2 regions of the Actinomadura vinacea genome follow, and region 2 is predicted to be linked to the other one. Evidence: riboswitches for the same ligand, from Rfam matches in the RefSeq annotation. Region 2 holds a riboswitch; the other holds the start of a gene.
What was found. Region 2 has a riboswitch for S-adenosylmethionine ahead of thrC (threonine synthase). Riboswitches for the same ligand answer to the same signal wherever they lie in the genome.
Positions count from the first base shown of each region.

Region 1: it holds a riboswitch for S-adenosylmethionine, as region 2 does, so the genes downstream of both, ABD340_RS44715 (aminotransferase class V-fold PLP-dependent enzyme) here and thrC (threonine synthase) in region 2, are expected to answer to the same signal.

Region 1 is NZ_BAAARW010000044.1:98,064-107,990, forward strand. It holds gene ABD340_RS44690 (endonuclease/exonuclease/phosphatase family protein) at 112-1,134, shown strand; gene ABD340_RS44695 (TrmH family RNA methyltransferase) at 1,169-1,990, shown strand; gene ABD340_RS44700 (hypothetical protein) at 2,016-2,999, opposite strand; gene ABD340_RS44705 (hypothetical protein) at 3,141-3,509, opposite strand; gene ABD340_RS44710 (SseB family protein) at 3,506-6,712, opposite strand; gene ABD340_RS44715 (aminotransferase class V-fold PLP-dependent enzyme) at 6,920-8,236, opposite strand; SAM riboswitch class IV at 8,301-8,417, opposite strand; gene ABD340_RS44720 (hypothetical protein) at 8,468-8,851, shown strand; gene ABD340_RS44725 (transglycosylase domain-containing protein) at 9,238-9,927, opposite strand, start outside.
Region 2 is NZ_BAAARW010000016.1:5,101-15,027, reverse strand. It holds gene ABD340_RS21320 (serine/threonine-protein kinase) at 1-1,771, opposite strand, end outside; gene ABD340_RS21315 (RNA polymerase sigma factor) at 1,828-2,379, shown strand; gene ABD340_RS21310 (sulfotransferase family protein) at 2,467-3,492, shown strand; gene ABD340_RS21305 (alpha,alpha-trehalose-phosphate synthase (UDP-forming)) at 3,532-4,977, opposite strand; gene ABD340_RS21300 (cation diffusion facilitator family transporter) at 5,083-6,042, shown strand; SAM riboswitch class I at 6,402-6,543, shown strand; gene thrC (threonine synthase) at 6,558-7,811, shown strand; gene ABD340_RS21290 (MoaD/ThiS family protein) at 7,853-8,131, shown strand; gene ABD340_RS21285 (hypothetical protein) at 8,217-8,840, shown strand; gene ABD340_RS21280 (cold-shock protein) at 9,023-9,223, shown strand; gene ABD340_RS21275 (hypothetical protein) at 9,288-9,551, opposite strand; gene ABD340_RS21270 (GNAT family N-acetyltransferase) at 9,769-9,927, shown strand, end outside.

The sequences.
Region 1 (9,927 bases), on a different contig from region 2:
GGTACGGCAACTCACCGTCCCGCCCGGACGTCAGAAGATCAGGGGCTCCAAGGGGACGGACGCTCCGCCCGCGAGGGCACGCGCGGCCGATGAGGGGAAGCCGTGACCGATATGACCGCGCCGGAGAAACAGCAGGCCGCGCCGCAAACGGCCGCGTCCGGCGAACGGCCGGCCCGCTGGCGCACCGTGGTGGCGTGGGCGGGCGTCATCGGCTGGGGGAGCTGGGCCGTCCTGCGCTTCGCCGGCGGCGACCGCCTCCCGGGGATCGGCGCGCCCGCGGCACCGCTGCTCGCGATGACCCCGTACGTCGTCGCCGCCGCGCCGATCCCCGTCGCAGTCGCGCTGCTCACCCGGCGCCGGCGGGCGGCGGTCGCGGCGGTCGTGGTCGCGGTCGCGCTGGTGGCCGCGGTCGCCCCGCGAGCGGTTTCCGATGACCGGCCCGCCGCCCGCGGCCCGGCGCTGCGGGTCATGAGCGTCAACCTCTTGTTCAGCGAGGCCGATCCCGATGAGCTGGTGAAACTCGTCCGCGACCGGAACGCCGACGTGCTCAGCCTGCAGGAGCTGCGCCCCGAGGCCGTGGACCGTTACGAGCGCGCCGGGCTCAACCGGCTGCTGCCGCACAAGGTCGTCGACGCGCGAGACGGCGCGGCCGGTTCCGGCCTTTACTCCCGGCACCCGCTCCGGGAACTGCCGCCGCCCGGCCCGACGCAGTTCGCGACCCCGAGGGCCGAGTTCACCCTCCCCGGCGGGCCTACCGTGGAGATCACCGCGGTGCACCCGGTGCCGCCGATCTCGTCCGCGGCGTACCGGCAGTGGAGGCGCGACATCCTCCTGCTGCCCGCGGCCGCCCCGTCCGCGCCGGGCGGCCGCGCGCCGGTGCGCGTGCTCGCCGGCGACTTCAACGCCACCCTCGACCACGCCACGCTGCGGCGCCTGACCTCCCGCGGCTACGCCGACGCCGCCGACCGCGCCGGCGCCGGGCTCGTCCCCACCTGGGGGCTCGGCCAGCCGCGCCCGCCGATCACCATCGACCACATCCTCGTCGACCGCCGCTGCGCCGTGAACGGGTTCACCGTCCACGACGTCCCGGGCTCCGACCACCGCGCCGTCTTCGCCGACATCCGCCTCCCCTGACCTGCCCGCTCGCGGGCAGAGGCAGAATTGAGGGATGGCCGCCCGACTCGTCCCCGTCTCCGACCCGGCAGACCCGCGCCTGGCCGACTACGTGCGGCTGCGCGACGTCAACCTGCGCAAGAGCCTGGAGGCCGAGCACGGGCTGTTCATCGCCGAGGGCGAGAAGGTGATCCGCCGCGCCGCCGGCACCGGCCACCCCGTCCGCTCCTTCCTGACGGCCCGGCGCTGGGTGGAGCCCCTCGCCGATCTCCTGGACGCCGCGGACGCCCCGGTCTACGTCGCCGACGACGCCACCGTCGAGGCGGTCGCCGGCTTCCAGGTGCACCGGGGCGCGCTCGCCTCGATGGAACGGCTCCCGCTGCCCCCGGTCGAGGACGTCGTCGCGGGAGCGCGCCGCATCCTCGTCCTGGAAGACCTGGTCGACCACGCCAACGTCGGCTCCATCTTCCGGTGCGCGGCGGCGCTCGGCATCGACGCCGTCGTGCTGTCGCCGCGCTGCGCGGACCCGCTCTACCGGCGCGCGATCAAGGTGTCGATGGGCGCGGTCTTCGCCGTCCCGTACGCCCGCATGTCCGGCTGGCGGGACGGGCTGGGCGCGCTCCGGTCGGCGGCCGGGTTCACCCTGCTCGCGCTCACGCCCGACCAGTCCGCCGTGCCGCTGGACAAGGCGCCGCTGGGCGAACGCGTCGCGCTCATGCTCGGGGCGGAGGGCGACGGCCTGTCCTCCCGCTGGCTCGCCGAGGCCGACGAACCGGTCTGCATCCCGATGAGCGGCGCGGCCATGGCGAACGGCGTCGACTCCCTCAACGTGGTCGCCGCGTCGGCGATCGCCTGCCACGCCCTGATGCGATCCTGAACCGCGCCCCGGCCCGCTCGCCGGATTACTTGCCGAAGACGCCGCGGCGTGGCCGGCGGTGGTCGCCCTTGGAACGTCCCGACGCCCGGCCCGCCCGCGCCGGCAGCGGCCTGTTATACCGGCGTCCCAGCCGCAACTGCGTCATGAGCAGCGAGAACGCGACCAGCAGCGCGGCCAGCCACGCCACCTGCGTGCTCGCCATCCGCTCGAACGTCAGGTCCTGTGCGACGGGCGTCTTGTTGTTCCGCAGCCGGCTCTCCGGAGTCGGCGGAGTCTGCGGGGCCACCGAGGGCGACGCGATCGGCGGCAACGCCACCTGCGGGCTCTGCGGCGCGCTCGGCGTGTTGAACGACCCGTTCGGGTTCGGCGGCGTGTACGACGACCCGGATCCCAGCCCGGATCCCGACGACCCCGACGATCCGCTCCCGGATCCCGACGACCCGCTGCCCTTGTCGTCGTCGTCCTTGTCCTTCGACTTCGTCGGGGACGGCGACGGCTTCGGCGGCTTGGGTGTCGGCTTCGGCGGCGTGGGCGTCGGCGTTGGCGACGGCGTGCTCACCGGCGTGAAGGTGACCTCGCTGGTGGCGACCTTCTCCTCGGTGTTCGCCGCGTCCACCGTGAACGTCACTGTCACGGTGGTCTTCGTCTTGAGGCTCTTGGGGACCGTCACCGAGGTCAGCGGGACGGTCTCGACCTTGGCGTCCGCGAGTGACGCCGTCAGGTCGCAACTCGGCACGCACGCGCCCTTGAGGCTGATGTCGACGCCCGCGGCGGGCTCGGCGACGGCCGACAGCGACGTGACCTTCACGGTCTCCGCCGTGCCGCCGACGGCCTTGACGCTGGCCGGCAGCGTCACCGTGGCGCCAGCCTTGGCCGTCTTGGCCGCCGGAACGGTGACCTCCAGCGTTGGGGCGGGGGCCTCCGCCTGGACCTGGGCGGCGCCGACGGCGAGGATCGCCGCCGTGCCCACGCCGATGAAGACCGGTTTGCCTGCCGACCGGGGAAGCACAGCCCCAGCACCTCCGTCGCGGTGTCCGCGTCCTCGTTGAGTGCCGGGGCACGCCACACCCACACACCCCGGATCGTCGCAGAAATCATGCGAACACGGATGAGTGCGTCAAAGCAACCCCGCGCTCCGCATCTCATGCGATCAGATGAATTCTTCCTGGAGATCCACGATCTCGTTGCGCGGCGCCCACGACTGCCACACGCCGTGGTCGATCCGATCCAGCCCGAGCCGTTCGGCGACCGGGGACCGGCCGCCCGCGTACTCCACCCGCAGCCAGCCCTCGTGCTCGCCCACGACCACGAACGGCTCACCGCGCCAGGTGCACACCGTGCGGATGTAGCGCAATTCCTCCACCTCGGACGCGGGGACGACGCGCCGGAAACGGCCTGGCCGCTGCTCCTCGAAACCGTCGGTCGGCTCTGGCGCGTAGAGCCGGATCTCCCCGTCGGCGCCGGGGGACGCCTCGAACTCGCGGCCGAGCCAGCGCGCCAGGTAACCGTCGCGGATCACTGCGCGGCCTCCTGCCCGGCCTGGCCTTCGTCCCAGCCCTCCTGCCAGCCCGCGCCCGTCTCGGGACGCAGCCAGGCGAGCCGGTCGGGGTCGTACATCGCCACGAACCGCTCCGTGCGGTCCTGACCCAGGAAGTACATTTCCGCGCCGAACGGCAACCGGACACTGTCGACCTTGTACTCGCGGATGGAGCCGGCGCTGCCGGGCGCGAACCCGCCGCCGTGGAACGGCGGCCGCTCGATCACCCAGCCCGACTCGCCCCAGGCCTCCAGCTCCTCCTCGGTCTGGCCGCCGAAGGGGATGCGGTACAGGTCGGGGCAGTACGCGGGCCAGCGGATGACGTGCACGCCCTGGTCGCCGGGAGTGAACGGCGAGTCGTCGTAGAGCAGGCCCAGCGCCTCGTACAGCTGGATCGGCGTCTGCAGCTCGGCGACGTCGGAGGTCGGGTGCACGAAACCGCCGACGCGGTCGTACCCCTGTTCCAGGTACCACTCGACGTGCCGGTGCGACACGACCTTCTGCATGATCGTGGGCTGCGCGACGCGGTCGCCGTCGGGTTCGGGCAGCGGCTCGGGCGCCCGCCGTCCCGGCACCGGCCCGTGCTGCTGCGCGGACGCGGGCGCCGGACGCGCGTCGTCGGCGGCCGGGGCCGCGTCGTCCGGGGGGTGCGCGCCCGGCTGCGGTAGCTCCTGCAACGGCTCCTGCCGGGGCGGCGCGGGGTGGGACGACGGCGGCGGCGCCGGCACCTCGGGACGGGGCGGCACGAGCCCGACCCGCATCGCCCACTCGCTGAGCGCCCGCACCTGTTCGCCGCGCAGCGAGGCGCCGATCCGGGTGCCGGGGTTGAGCAGCATGGCCCATTCGGCGCGCGGCCATGAGCCGATGAGCTCGCGGAAGTCGGCGTACACGAACCGCGACTCGGGAAGCACCTCGCGCAGCCGGACCAGCGAGGTGAAGACCTGGACGGCGGACTCGCCGCGCAGCGCGGCCTCCCACCGGAACTCCCGCTGGACCGGCGTGACCTCCAGCGGGGCGTCGGCCGGGATGGGCACCAGCACGTTCGCGGCCAGCAGGACGCGCAGGAACCCGTCGGAGTCGGCCGCGAGCGCGGCCTCGTACAGCTCCTGGTCGATCCGGTTCCCGGGCTCGAACTCGGCCTCCGGCGATGGCACCGGGGCCACCGGAGGTGCCTGGGGCGGCGGGGCGGCGGGCTCCTCGGCGCGGACGGGCTCGGTCGGCGCCGGGGCCTCCGGCGGCGCCGGAGCGGACGCGGATGCAGGTGTGGGCGTGGGCGGGGCGGTGCTCTGGGGACGGGGCTCGGGCGTCCGCTCAGGGACCGGCTCGGGTGCCGGTTTCGGCGGCTCCGGCTCCGGCTCCGGTTGCGGCTTCGGTGCCGCGGACGGCGGCGCCGGCGCGTCGGAGGAGGGCCCGCCACGGGACGGGCCGCTGAGCGCACGGACCTGTTCACCGGGCATCGTGGCGTCGATCGGCGTGCCGGGGTTCAGGACGAGGCTCCACTCGGTGTCCGGCCACGCCGACACGATCTCCAGCAGGCTCGGCATCACGAACCGCGACGTCCCGATCGCCTCGGTCATCCACTTGAGCGAGGTGAACAGCTGGATCGAGACCTTGCCGTGCACCGGAACGGGACGCCACGGGAACTCGGAGTCGTCCGGCGCGATGCCCCACGGCGTCTCCTGCTCGGCCGGGATGAGCACCTGGGCGCCGAGCAGCACCTTGAAGAAGGCGTCGGTGTCGCGGCGCAGCGCCGCGTCGAGCAGCCGCTGTTCCACGTCGTTCTGCGGCTCGAAGGACTCGGACATGCGGCGGGCGGCGCGCTGGTCGGCCCAGGCCGCCAGCCCGGACAGCTGCTCGGCCAGGATCGTGCCGCCCGCCGGGGAACCGGAGTTGATGGCGAGCGCGCGGCGGCGGTCCGGCCAGTAGCGCAGCGCGATGGTGAACGGCAGCGTGGTGTACTCGGTGCCCGTGCCGGCGGAGGCGGCGGCCTCGACCAGGCGCTCCCGCGAGGTGAACACCGGGATCACCTCCGCCCCGTCGACCTCCCGGGTCTGCCAGGGGAAGCCGGGACGGCCTGGCCGCAGCGTGAAGTCCATGTCGTCGGGGATCGGCAGCAGCACTTCGGCGTCGGCCAGCGACTGCAGGAACAGGTCGTGGTCGTTGTTGGCCGCGGCGCGCAGCAGGGCCCGCTCGACGTCGTTGGCGGGACGGAACTCCGGCCGCTTCGGCTCCTCGCGCGGCAGGTCCCGGTGCTGCTCCTGAAGCTCTTCCCAGGGGGCCGGTTCGCTTCCGGTCCCGTTCCCGTTCGCGCTGTCCCGGGACGCCTCTTTCGGGACGGCCGGGGTGTCGAGCCGAGTGGCGTCGGCGGCGTCCTGCGGCGGCACTGACGTGTCGGCGCCGAGCGCGGCCGCGATCCCGGCCTCGGGCGGGGGCGGCAGGTCGCGGCCGGGCACGTCCGGCCGACCATCGGGCGCGGGCGCGGCGGCGGCCTCCGCGGGCGCGGGCGGCGGGGTCGGTTCCGCGGCTTCGGACACCCCCCGCGGTGCCGACGGTGGCGGTGCGGGCGGTGCGGGCGGCGGTGCCGGTGGCTGTGCGGGCGCGGCCGCCGCGTCGGTGCCGCCCTCGTTCGGCGCGGCGTGCTTCCCCAGCCCCTTGCCCGCCGCGTGCGCCGGGCTCCGCCGCGCGTCGCGGACGCCGTCGAACGCGTCCCGGCCGTCCGCCGCACCCGGGAACCCGGACGGCCCGTGGCCGACCTTCGGCGGCCTGCTGTCGCCCTCGACCACCTGCTTGATGAACCACGACGGCAGCCGGGCCTCGATGGGCAGCAGCACCTCGTCCGCCCCGCGCGCGGGCGCGTCGACGGCCAGCCACCAGCGGGCGTCCGGCCAGGTCTCGGCGAGGTCGCTGAACTTGAGCCGCAGATAGTGCCGGTACGCGGGGCCCAGGCACTCGCGCATCGCCGCCGCCGAGGTGTAGGCCAGCACATGGGTGCGGCCCTCGTCCTCCTGGATCGGCCAGCTCGGCTGCGCCCGGTCGGCGAGCACCTCCTCGACCAGGTCCGGCGGTACGGGTAGCACCAGCTCGCTGCCGGCCAGGACGCGGAAGTACCCCTCCTGGTCGCCGGTCCGCACCGTCTCCTGCAGCCGGCGCTCGAGTTCCGACGTGGGCCGCCACGTGTCGGTCACGACCGCCACCCCCTGTATCAGTCCCGCCTGCGTCAATCCCCCGCCGCGCACCGGCGGAGCTCAATCCTGCCCGTCCCGGGCCCGATGTCCGGGCTCTTGACGCGCAAGTTACGGACTCGCCTTACGCTACATGGGCGAACATGGCCAAAGCCTCCCACCGGTGTCCCACCCGGTGGGACGGCCCACCGGACGCCGCGGGCCGCGACGTCACCCCCGCGGCCGGGCCGCCAGCTCGGACAGCGCCTCCAGGAGCCGGTCGACGTGCTCCTCGGTCGTACCGAGCCCGAAGCCGGCCCGCACCGCCGTACCGTGCGGTCCGTCGCAGGATCCGCCCTCCTCGCCGCCGAGCAGGTGCTGGACGAAGGGATGTGCGCAGAACCTCCCGTCCCGGACGCCGACGCCGTACGTCCCCGACAGGGTAAGCGCAGCGTCGCGCGCGTTCCAGCCGTCCACGACGAAAGTCACGATGCCGACCCGCGGGTTGCCCTTGCCCCACAGGGTCAGCTCGCGCACGCCGGGGATGGCGGCGATGCCGGCGCGGAGCCTGGCCAGCAACCGCTCCTCCCGCTCCACCAGCGCGTCCCAGCCGGTCCCGGCGAGGGTCTCGCAGGCGGCGGCGAGCGCGATGGCGCCCAGGACGTTCGGGGTGCCCGCTTCGTGCCGCTGCTGCGCGTCGGACGACCACAGGACCCGGTCGCCGTGGTCGCCGACCGAGCCGCTGGCCCCGCCGCCCTTGAGGTACGGCGCGGCGGCGCGCAGCCAGTCGGACCGTCCCGCCAGCACGCCGGCGCCGAACGGCGCGTACAGCTTGTGGCCGGAGAACGCGACGTAGTCCACGCCGAGCGCGGTCATGTCGAACGGCCGGTGCGGGACGTACTGGGCGGCGTCCACGGCGATCCGGGCGCCGTGCGCGTGCGCCGTACGGGCCAGCTCGGCGATCGGCCACACCTCGCCGGTCACGTTGGACGCGGCGGTGACCACCAGCAGCCGCGGACCGGTCGGGGCGGCGGCCAGGGCGCGGTCGGCGGCGGCGATCGCCTCGGCCGGGGTCGCGGGCGCGGGCAGCCGCACGGCGCGCTTCCAGGGGAGCAGGCTCGCGTGGTGCTCGGTCTCGAACACGACCGCGGTGGTGCCGGGCGGGGCGGCGTGCGCGAGCAGGTTCATCGCGTCGGTGGTGTTGCGGGTGAAGACGACCGCCGCGCGCGTCCAGGCGCCGAGGAAACCGCGGACGGTCTCGCGCGCCTTCTCGTACGCCTCGGTGGTGACCTGCGACGCGTACCCGGCGCCGCGGTGCACGCTGCTGTAGTACGGCAGTGCGCGGGTGACGGCCTCGTGCACCGCCTCGAGACACGGCGCGCTCGCGGGGTAGTCGAAGTTGGCGTAGGCGACGCTGCCGCCGCCGTCCAGGGGGACCAGGGCGTCGGTCCCGATGACGCGCGGCAGCACGTCGGGGCTCGCGGGGCTCGTGCCGCTCACCTCGCGCGGCGCGGGCGGAACGAGAGTCGAGATACCGGCGGACGACATGCGGCGGCCCTCCCAGGGCTCCAGGGACCCCGTGGGACGTCGGGCAGACGGCCGCGAACATCGGGATCCGCGCTTGCCGGGACGCGTTCTCGCGTCCGGCCAGGTCCTCACCCGGAGCACCCCATCGCGGACGAAGGGTTGCCGGTCAGCAAGCCGGGGCTTATCGCTGACGCTCATGACCTTGTGCGGAAGTATATGCGGATGCTCACGGGGATCAAATGGAGGGATGCGATGAGGAACGTGGCGGTAAGGGCACTGACCGGGGGAGTGCTCGCCCTCGGCGCCCCGGGGCTGCTGGGCGGATGCGGCCTGATGGGAAGCGACAACTCCGCCCAGATCTGCACCGACACCAGGAAGACGTTCGAGCAGTACATCACCCAGGTCAAGGGCGCCCCCGCGAACAAGCCCGAGCAGTGGAAGCAGGCCACCGAACAGCTCGCCGGGCGGATCGACGGCCTGTCGGGCAAGGCCGAGGACCCGCAGCTGAAGAAGGCGCTGAAGGACGAGTCCGGCCGCCTGCGCGGCGCCGCGGCCTCGGTCGGAACGGGGGACGCCGCCCAGCTCAACTCGGTGATGACGGAGACCCCGCAGCGCGTCGGCCGGGCCTGCTCCTGAGCTGTGTTTGTTGCAATCCCGGCCCAGGATGCTCGCCTGGCGGGCTGTGTTTGTTGCAATCCCGGCCCAGGGGGCTCGCCTGGCGGCTCGCACCCTGACCGTGCTTGGGGCGAGCGCGACATCGCTTCGCGATCTGGCCGGTGAGGCTCGCCTTCGGCATCGCCTCACCGGCCAGGTAGCGCGCTCGCGCGGTACCTGAGGCCGCTTCGGGACAGGCCCTAGGCCACGGGAGGACGGACCGGAAAGAGGGAAAGGGGAAGGGCCCGGCGTTGGGCGGATTCAAGGGGTCGTCGCAACTCCTCAAATCGAGGTGTTGCGACGACCGCGTGAACCCAAGTTGCCGCCGGGCCCTTCCGCTCAAGTCCGCCTAGCCTTCGCGCCGCCGATCAGCCGCGCGAATCGGGACGTTCGGGCTCCTCGGGTCCGCCCGGGCCGCCGGGCTCCTCGGGTCCGCCCGGGTCGCCGGGCTCCTCGGGGCCGTCGGGCGGCGGTTCCGCGCTCTGGCTGGGCCGTGACGGGGACTCGCGGCCGGGCCCCTCCGAGCCGCCCGGGCGGGACGGGGCGGGAGCGAGCGACGGCGGCCCGCCGGGACGGTCGGACGGCTGCCCGGAGTACGTGCCGCCGGTGTTCACCGACGGCGACCCGAACCGCTCCTGCGAGTAGCCCAGGGTGCTGACCGCGTTGGTCATGTAGGTGTTCCACATCCGCGCCGGGAGCGCGCCGCCGTACACCCCGTACCCCGGGATGTCCAGCGGCTTGCCGTCGCTGCGGAACATCGACACCGTCGTGGCCATCTGCGGGATGAACCCGTTGAACCAGATCGCCCGGCCCGCGTCGGTGGTGCCGGTCTTGCCGGCCACGTCACGGCCGTCGGCCAGCTGCGCCCCCGTCCCGGTGCCGCCCCGGACGACCTGCTGCATCGCGTACGTGGCGTCCCGCGCCACCTGCGTGCTGAAGACCCGCTGGCCCTTCTCGGTGAACGAGCGGGTGTGCTCCTTCTTGTTGTCGGTCACCGACTTCACCACGAACGGGGCGCGGTAGATGCCCTCGGAGGCGAACGTCGCGTACACCCCCGC
Region 2 (9,927 bases):
TGGGCGGCCAGGTGGCCTCCTGCCCGCGCGGCCACGCCTTCGGCACCGCCGCCCGGATCTTGCCGCCGGTGTCGGAGACCTGGACGAAGTCCTTGGGCACCGCCGGCTTCTCGGGCTTGGACGGTTCGTCGCCGCCGGACAGCAGCGTCCCCAGGGCCAGCCCGCCGACCAGGGCGACCGACAGGATGATCGCGGCGATGATCATGCTCCTGCGGCCCGCCGCACCCGGGCCCGCGCCGGTGCCGCCACCGGTGCCGCCGGGACGTCCGGGCAGGCCGAGCTTCTTGAGCCGCGCCATCGGCCCCTCGGACGGCTTGCCGCCCGGCTGCGAAGGAGGCTGGAAGCCCGTCGGCGGAGGTCCCTGCCCAGGCCCAGGCCCAGGCCCCGGCCCCTGCCCAGGCCCCGGCGCCGGTCCAGGCCCTGGCCCTTGGCCGGGGCCCATGGGCGGGCCCTGCGTGGGGCCTTGAACAGGGAACGCCGACGTCTTGCCTTCTTCACCCGGCGGCTGCGGCGGCCCTGGAGGATCTGGCGGCTGGGGGAACGAGATGGTGCGGCTGTCGTCGGCCCCGCCCGAAGGGCCGGGAGAGGGCGGGCCGTAACGGCTGGGATGGTCGACGATGGTCTGTTCGTCCAAAGGCCGCGGCGGGGGCGCGACCTCCGAGGTGCGCGTCGCGTCTTCCGGAGTAGGCGGCTCCTCCCGGGTGGAGGGCTCCTGATCCGGATAGGGCGGGGGCGGGTAGCCCTGCGCCGGAGCGACCGACGGCGGCGGAGGGGGCCCGGGCCGGCCATGACTCGCCGGCGGCTGAGGTGGTGGAGGCTCCGGGTGGCTCGGCTGCGGCGCGGCAGGTCCCGGCCCCTGCGCGTAGGAGTACGACGGGTCGGCCGGATAGAACTGGTCCTGGATGGTCTGCGGCGGCTCCTGCACCGCGGGCGGAGGGGCTCCCGGCCCGGGCCCCGCGTTCGACGTCGAAGGCGAGCCGGTCGGCCGGAGCGTCGCCAGAGCCTCCGCGAAGGCCTCGGCGGTCGGCCAGCGCTTCTCCCGCTCGACGTCGAGCGCACGCAGGACGACCTGGTCGAACGCGGGCGTCAGGCCCTCCCGCAGCGAGCTCGGCGCGGTCCGCACCGGCGGCGGGCCGGGCGGCCGTCCCGTGAGCATGTGGTAGATCAGTGCGCCCAGGCCGTACACGTCGGCCCGAACGTCGAGGCCGCCGCCGAACCGGGCCTGCTCGGGCGACATGTACCCCGGCGTGCCGACCGGAAGGGTGAACGCCCCCGAGGCGTGGGCGAGCGCCTTGGCCAGCCCGAGATCGGCGATCAGGAGCCGCTCGCCGCCGTCCGGCGCCGACTGGAACAGCACGTTGGACGGCTTGAGATCGCGGTGGATCACCCCGAGGGCGTTGATGACCTCCACCCCATAGGCGATCTCCTCGGCGAGCACAAGGGCCTCGCCGACCGGAAGTGGCCGTTCGCGCATCCGATCGGCCAGAGTGCCGCGGTCGGCGTACGACATGACGAAGTAGGGGCGGCCGTCCGGAAGCTCGCCGATGTCGTGCACCCGCACCAGCCGCGACGAGTCGGCCCGGCGCAGGATCCGCGCCTCCTCCAGGAAGCGATTGCGCACGTCGAGGTCGTCGATGAGGCTCCCGGACAGCACCTTGATCGCGACCTGGGAGTCGAGGGCTTCGTCGTGGCCCAGCCACACCGAGGCGAACGCGCCCGAGCCGAGGACGCGATCGATTCGGTAACGGCCGACCATAGGAGGGAAGGACACTCCCGTATCATGCCCAACAAACGGGGAGTGTGTGCGAACGAGCATGGGGCGCGGCGATGGCATTCGATGAAAGGACCGAGGAGCTGGCCGTCAAGGCGGCTCAGGGCGACCAAAGCGCCCTCAACGAGCTGCTTGGCAAGATCCAGCCCGACGTGCTGCGGCACAGCTCGCGCTTCCTGCCCTGCAGGCAGGACGCCGAGGAGGCCTGCCAGGACGCGTTGTTGCAGGTGGCGCGGAACATCCACCGGTTCGAGGGGCGGTCGCGGTTCAGCACCTGGCTGCACGTCGTGGTGGCGAACTCCGCACGGTCCACCTACCGGTCCCTGAAGCGGCGGTCGGTGGAGCAGGCCGGCGAGCTGCCCCAGCAGCGACCCGACCCGCGCCGGACCAGCGTGATCGCCGGTTCCCGGGTCGACATCCTCGACGCCATGGAGGACCTGGAGGCGCGCAAGCCCGACCTGATCCAGGCACTGGTGCTGCGCGACGTGTCCCAGCTGGAGTACTCCGAGATCGCCGAGCAGCTCAAGCTGCCGCTGGGAACGGTCAAATCGCGCATCCACGAGGCCCGGAAGCAGGTCCGCCAGACGCTGGGCGAGTCCTACACCTGATCAGGGGCGGTCAAGCAACGGCAAGTCCCGGCCAACCGTGCGTCAGGCGCCGGGCGGAGCGCGGTGCGGTTCGGCCAGCATGCCGTCATGCTCTCGACACTCACGGCAGGCATCGACGTCCTGCCCGGCCGGCCGCTGTTCGTCATCGGATGCCCGCGGTCGGGCACGACGCTGCTGCAACTGATGCTGCACTCCCATCCGCGGATCGCGATCCCCGCCGAGAACCGGTTCCTGCTGGCGGCCTATGCGTCGCGGTGTGACTTCGGTGACCTTGGAGATAGGAACAACAGGCGCGCGCTCGCGGAGTGGATCACCGGCCGGGAGGCCGGCCGGTTCACCGATCTCGGCCTGGACGCCGCGGAGGTGGCCGCGGAGATCGTCGACGGGCCGCCCTCGCTGGGCTCCGCGCTGGACATCGTCTTCCGCGCGTACGCCCGCCGCTTCGGCAAATCCCGCTGGGGCGACAAGCGGCCCGGCTACTTCCAGCATGTGGACGTGCTGCTGCGGATGTTCCCCGACGCCCAGTTCATCCACCTGATCAGGGACGGCCGCGACTGCGTCGCCTCCCTCAAAGCGATGCCCTGGTTCCGGCAGGACGTCTTCCACGCCGTGTCCATGTGGCGGGAGGCGATCGACGTCGGCCGGCGGATGGCTTCGCGACTCGGCCCCGACGTCTACTACGAGCTCCAGTACGAGCGCCTCGTCGCCGACCCGGTCGAGGAACTGACCAGCCTGTGCGCGTTCCTCGGCGAGGACTTCCACTGGGAGATGACCGCCCCCAGTGATGTGGCGCGGCTGCTCATCCCAAAGCAGCACCGCTGGCACGACAGCATCGGCACGCGCCGCGCCGGCACCTGGGCGGGACGGCTGGAGCCCTGGGAGGTCGGCCTCGCGGAGGCGGCGTTCGGCGAGCGGCTCATCGAGTACGGCTACGAACCCAGCGACGAGGCCCGGCGTCCGAACACCGCACAGCTCACCCGGTACGCCCGGACGAGCACGCATCGCAGGCTGGCTCAGCAAAAGGCCGCCCTACGCGACCGCTGGCGCAGCCGCCACGAGCCCAACCCCGTCCACAGCCTCCTACCCGCCGAAGCCCACCCCGCCTACTGCTGACCGACCCTTTCGGACTGACCGTCCCCTGCGGAGGGCCGGTCAGTCGAGGGCGGCAAGCTGGTCGGCGAACCAGCGTTGGGGCGGCAGCGCGGTGGCCGCTGCCGCCAGCCGCTCGCACCGCGCGGCGCGCTCGTCGTCCGGCATCAGGAGGGCCTGGTGCAGCGCCTCAGCGGTCTGCGACACGTCGTAGGGATTCACGAGCAGGGCGTCATCGGCGAGTTCCGCCGCGGCCCCCGCCTCCCGGGACAGCACCAGCGCGCAGCCGCGCTCCGACACGACCGGGCCCTCCTTGGCGACCAGGTTCATTCCGTCGCGGATCGGGTTGACCAGCAGCACGTCCGCCAGGCCGAACGCCGCGAGCGAACGCGGATAGTCGTCGTTCACCTGGAGGATCAGCGGGTCCCAGTCCGGCGTGCCGAACTCCTCGGAGATCCGCGCCGCCATCCGCTCCACGGCCGCCGTGTACGCCCGGTACTCGGGAAGGTCGTACCGGGACGGGTACGCGAACGCCAGGTGCGCGACCCGGCCCCGCCACTCGGGGTGGTTCACCAGCAGCTCCCGGTACGCGGCCAGCCCCCGGACGATGTTCTTCGACAGCTCGGTCCGGTCGATCCGCACGATCAGCCGCCGGTCCCCGACCTGCTCCCGGAGGGCCTGGGCGCGGGCCACGACGTCCGGCTCGGCGGCCCGGCGGCGCAGCGCGGCACCGTCCACACCCAGCCCGTGCACGCCGATGCCGGTGGTGTGGCCGCCGCGGGACACCGTGCGGGCCGCGCGGTCGATCTTGACGCCGGGCAGCAGCGCCGCGCAGCAGTCCACGAACGCCTCGGCCCACCGCTCGCTCAGGAACGCCGCGTGATCGGCGCCCAGGACGCCGTCCAGCACCTGCTCGCCGATGTCGTCCGGCAGCAGCCGGAAGTACTCGGGCGGGGCCCAGGGCGTGTGCGAGAAATGCACGATCTTCAGGTCTGGGCGCCGGTCGCGCAGCATCCGGGGGGCCAGCGACAGGTGGTAGTCCTGGATCGCGGCCTTGGCGCCGGGCGCGGCGTCGCGGGCGAGGGCGTCGGCGAACGCGGCGTTGTAGGCCTCGTACGACTGCCAGTCGCGCCGGGACCGCGCATCGAAGTGCGGGGCGTTCGGGGTGTCGTACAGCAGGTGGTGGACGAACCAGAGCGTCGAGTTCGCCACGGCGTTGTAGGCCCGCTGGAACGTGGCCGCGGGGATGTCGAGCATCCGTACCGCCGCCCCGCCGAGATCGTGCCCTGCCTGGTCGAGGCGGCCGTCCGGGGCGCGGCGCGCGGCCGCGCGGTCGCCGTCACCGAGCGCCGCGCACACCCACAGCACCTCCGGGGCGTCCGCGCCGCCTGTGACACCGGCCAGGCCGGACACCAGCCCGCCGCCCCCGCGCCGCATGGTCAGCGCGCCGTCGTCCGACAGCGAGAACGACACCGGCCCCCGGTTCGACGCCACCAGCACTTGGCTCATACCGGCAGAATCTCAGCTGAGATCCACGCAGATCAAAGTGCCCCGAGGGACACCATCACATACTTGCCCTAGGTTGAGCGGGATGACCTTGGGTACCGGACGCGGATGAGCAAGTCCGAAACCACCAAGACTGTGCTCGTCGCGGGAACGGCCAACCTGATTCTCGCCTTCACCAAGCTGATCGCCGGCGTGCTCGCCGGATCGAGCGCCATGCTCGCCGAGGGCGCGCACTCGGTCGCCGACACCCTCAACCAGGGTTTCCTGCTGGCCTCGCTGCGCCGCAGCGCCCGGCCGGCCAACCGGCGGCACCCCTTCGGGTACGGCAACGAGCGGTACTTCTGGTCGCTGCTGGCCGCCTTCGGGATCTTTGTCGCGGGCGGCGGCTACTCGATCTTCGAGGGAGTGCTGACGATCACCGGCAACGAGGCCGGCGGCGGCGAACACCTCTGGCTGGCCTACGCGGTACTGGCGCTGGCGGCCCTGCTGGAGGGCACCTCCTGGCTGCGCGCGTACGTCCAGGCCCGGCGCGAGACCCGCGAGAACGGGCGCGACCTCGTCGACCACGTACGGCGCACCCCCGACGTGACGTTCAAGGCGGCGCTGTTCGAGGACACCGCCGCGATGATCGGCCTGGCCATCGCCGCGATCGGGCTGACCCTGCGCCAGCTCACCGGCTCCGCGTTCTGGGACGGCCTCGCCTCGATCATGATCGGGCTGCTGCTGGTCGTGGTCGCCATCGCGCTCGGCCGTGACAGCCGCAGCCTGCTGATCGGCCAGTCGGTCGCGGCGGAGACCCAGCGCGAGATCCGCGCCGAGATCGCCTCGTCCCCCGGCGTCACCGGCGTGGACGAGCTGTTCACCATGCACTTCGGCCCGGACGAGCTGCTGGTCGCCGCCAAGGTGCACTTCTCCGACACGATCAGCGCCGACGAGGCCGAGGACACCGCGGGGGAGATCGACCGGCGGCTCCAGGAGCGACTGCCGATCGTCCGGCACGTGTTCCTCGACCCGACCCAGTCCGAGCCCGCGCCCGTCCCGTCCAGCCAGTGCCACCCCACCCCCTGACCTGCCCCTTCGCGCCCCAGGGCCACCCGCCGTCCGGAGGGCGGGCCGAATCCTGGATGATCAAGCCTGGGGCCGGGTAACGTCTCGGTGGGTGAGACCCCCTCGCCCACCAACCGGTCAGATCATGTAAAGTCGGCGCATAGGATCTGATACCGCCCATGCGGTGCCAAGGTTCTGACCGTCTGAGACGTGCACAACTTCATAACGCTCATCCAGAGGGGTGCAGGAAGCGCAGTGGCCAAAGGGCCGGTCTTCCAGCTCAGCCCTCACACAACTTCATAACGCTCAACCAGAGGGGTGCAGGAAGCGCAGTGGCCAAGGGGCCGGTCTTCCAGCTCAGCCCTCATATAACTTCATAACGCTCATCCAGAGGGGTGGAGGGACCGGCCCTGTGAAGCCCCGGCAACCACCTGGTTCGTATGCGCTCGCGATCCTGCGGGGCCGACCGGGAGATGGTGCCAACTCCGGCCTGTGACCAAGGTGGCACAGGGAAGATGGGGAGAGGCCTCGCTCTTATGGCACACACGCCTGCCAGTACCTCCGTGAACCTCGGTCCCGCGACCGCTCTGACCTGCCGCGAGTGCGGGCACAGTCGAGAGCTGGGCCCGTTCTACGCGTGTGCGGAGTGTTTCGGCCCCCTGGAGATCTCCTACGACTTCGGGGGTGTCACCCGCGCCGCGATCGAGGCGGGCCCGCGCAACATCTGGCGCTACCGCGGTCTGCTGCCGGTGCCGGGCAACGTCGCCGAGACGCCGAACACCGAGCCCGGTCTGACCCGTCTGGTCCGGGCCGACCAGCTGGCCGAGTCGCTGGGGCTGGCCCGGCTCTGGGTCAAGGACGACAGCGGCAACCCGACGCACTCGTTCAAGGACCGGGTGGTCGCGGTGGCGCTGGCGGCGGCGCGCGAGCTGGGCTTCAAGGTGCTGGCCTGCCCGTCCACGGGCAACCTGGCCAACGCGGTCGCGGCGGCCGCGGCGCGGGCCGGGATCCGCAGCGCGGTGTTCGTGCCGTCCGACCTGGAGCAGCAGAAGATCATCACGACCGCGGTGTACGGCGGCACGTTCGTCACCGTGGACGGCAATTACGACGACGTGAACCGGCTGGCCTCGGAGATTGCCGGGGAGCAGGAGGACTGGGCGTTCGTCAACGTCAACGTGCGCCCCTACTACGCCGAGGGGTCCAAGACCCTGGGCTACGAGATCGCCGAGCAGCTCGGCTGGCGGCTGCCCGACCAGATCGTCATCCCGGTGGCCTCCGGCTCCCAGCTCACCAAGATCGACAAGGCGTTCCAGGAGCTGATCAAGCTCGGCCTGGTCGAGGACAAGCCGTACCGGGTCTTCGGCGCGCAGGCCGCGGGCTGCGACCCGGTGGCGGCCGCGTTCAAGGCGGGCCACGACGTGGTGCGGCCGGTCAAGCCGGCCACGATCGCCAAGTCGCTGGCGATCGGCAACCCGGCCGACGGACCCTACGTGCTGGACGTGGTGCGGCGCACCGGCGGCGCGGTGGAGGACGTCACCGACGAGCAGGTCGTCGAGGGCATCCGGCTGCTGGCGCGCACCGAGGGCGTCTTCGGCGAGACGGCGGGCGGCGTCACCGTGGCCACCCTCCGCAAGCTGGTGGAGAGCGGCGCGCTGGACCCGTCCGCCGAGACGGTGATCATCAACTCCGGGGACGGGCTCAAGACCCTGGACGCGATCTCCTCCCAGGTGGCGCCGAGCGCGAACATCGCCCCGTCGCTCGAGGCGTTCCGCGCCGCCGATCTCGCCTGAGCCCGTTTTCCCGTTCGATCCGAGCATTCTTGGAGCCAGCAATGAGCACCGTTTCCGTGCGGATCCCGACGATCCTCCGGAACCTCACCGGCGGCGAGTCGGAGGTCAAGGCCGAGGGCGCCACGCTGCGTGCGGTGGTGGCCGACCTGGAGGCGAACCACCCGGGCATCGCGGCCCGCGTCCTGGACGACAACGGCAAGATCCGCCGCTTCGTCAACGTGTACGTGGGCGACGAGGACGTGCGCTTCGCCGACGGCCTGGACACCGCGACGCCCGAGGGCGCCCAGATTTCGATCATCCCGGCCGTCGCCGGCGGCTGAGCCGGGATTCGTCCCATCCCGGGTGTTCTTTCGAGAACACCCGGGAAAAGGGCTTTTGTCCTGCAGGTTCGGGTAAAGGCTCTGCATGGGGACGGCGGCGGAGATCGCGGACGCGGTGCACGGGCATCCGATGGTGACCGCGGTCGAGCCCATCGGTTCCCGGGCGCTCGGCACCGCGACCGAGCTGTCCGACTGGGACTTCGCCGTCACCGCCGAGGACTTCGGAGAGGTGGCCGCCGACCTGCCCGGACTCATCTCCCGGTACCAGCCGCTCGCCGCCCAGTGGGACCCGCTGGGCGACTGCGAGAGCTACCTGCTCATCTTCCCCGGCCCCGTCAAGGTCGATCTCATCTTCCGGGACGTGGCGCGCAGCTGGAGCCCGCCGTGGCGGGCCGGTCCCGACACGCTCGCCGCAATGGATTCGCACTTCTGGGACTGGTCATTGTGGCTGGTGAGTAAGCGCCGTCACGGCATGACCGATCGGGTGCTGGGCGAACTCCTCAGGATGCGCCGCCACCTTCTCGAACCCCTCGGAATCCCTGTCCTTCCGCTCACCTTGGAAGAGGCGGCCGACCGCTTCGTGCGCGCCCGCGACCGGCTGGAGGCGCGCTACGGGTTGCACATATCCCGGCGGCTGGAGGAAGAAGTCCGTCCTCTCGTCAGTGCCCCGCACCGTGACCATTACCGGCCGTCCGGTCTTCCGTCATAAGGGCTGTTGTCTCTATCACCCCGCCTATATGGTCGACCCCGATCACGCCGCATCGACCCCGTCACGGCCCTTCGAAGGGCGGTGGGGACGTGACCGCTGATCGCCGGGCCTCGCGGTAGAAGGGGTGTTGGCCCGAAGCACCAACCGTGGGCACGGCCACGGACGAGCGGCAGGTTTTGCTGATGGCGCAGGGCACAGTCAAATGGTTCAACGCGGACAAGGGCTACGGCTTCATCGCGGTGGACGGCGGCCGGGACGTGTTCGTCCACTACTCGGCCATCGTGATGGACGGCTACCGCAGCCTTGAACAGGGGCAGCGGGTGGAATTCGAGATTACGCAGAGCGACCGGGGTCCGCAGGCGGACTCGGTGCGCGCGATATAAGAGGGAAACGCGCGAGACCCGGCCTCTTCCGGGAGCCGGGTCTTCGCGTCGGGAATCCGCCGGGTCAGTGCCGCACGACCGGTGCCTGCCGGTCGATGTACCGCCCCAGCGTCACGACCATGTCGTCGAAGGCCCGGTCACCGTGCTTGCTCTTGAGCACGCCGAAGAGGTTCTTGCGCGCGGCCTCGCGCAGCATCTCCGTGAGCACGGGGTGGGCGACCTCGCGTCCGGCGGCGAACTCGTCATAGGCGTGCCGGGACGCCCGCAGCAGTTCGGGGTGGGGCGCCGACTCCGCAAGAATCATGCCCGCGGCATCTCTGAGTTCCATGCGCGCAGTTTATGGCCAAGCCCGCCCCGCCGCTTCCGCTTCGCGCCCCCGCGGGACGTCCAGGAGCCGTCGTGGGCTTGTTCGAATTCCTGCGATCGCGGCCTCCATCAGGCCGTTCCATTTCAAGATCACGTACCCGAGTCGCGCCCGTGGCCTGGTCGGGCCATTGAGCGGTGTTCTCCGGACGGGATCCGGAGGCTTTGCTTCGATCTGGATCATGAGAACTCTGGAGACCCCGAGGCTGATCCTGCGTCCCTTGACGCCTGAGGACTTCGAGGACTACGCGGCGATGCTCGCCGATCCGGACGTGGGGCGTTTCCTGTCCGCGGAGGGAAGCATGTCCCGCGAGGATTCATGGCGAAACCTCGCTCTGTTC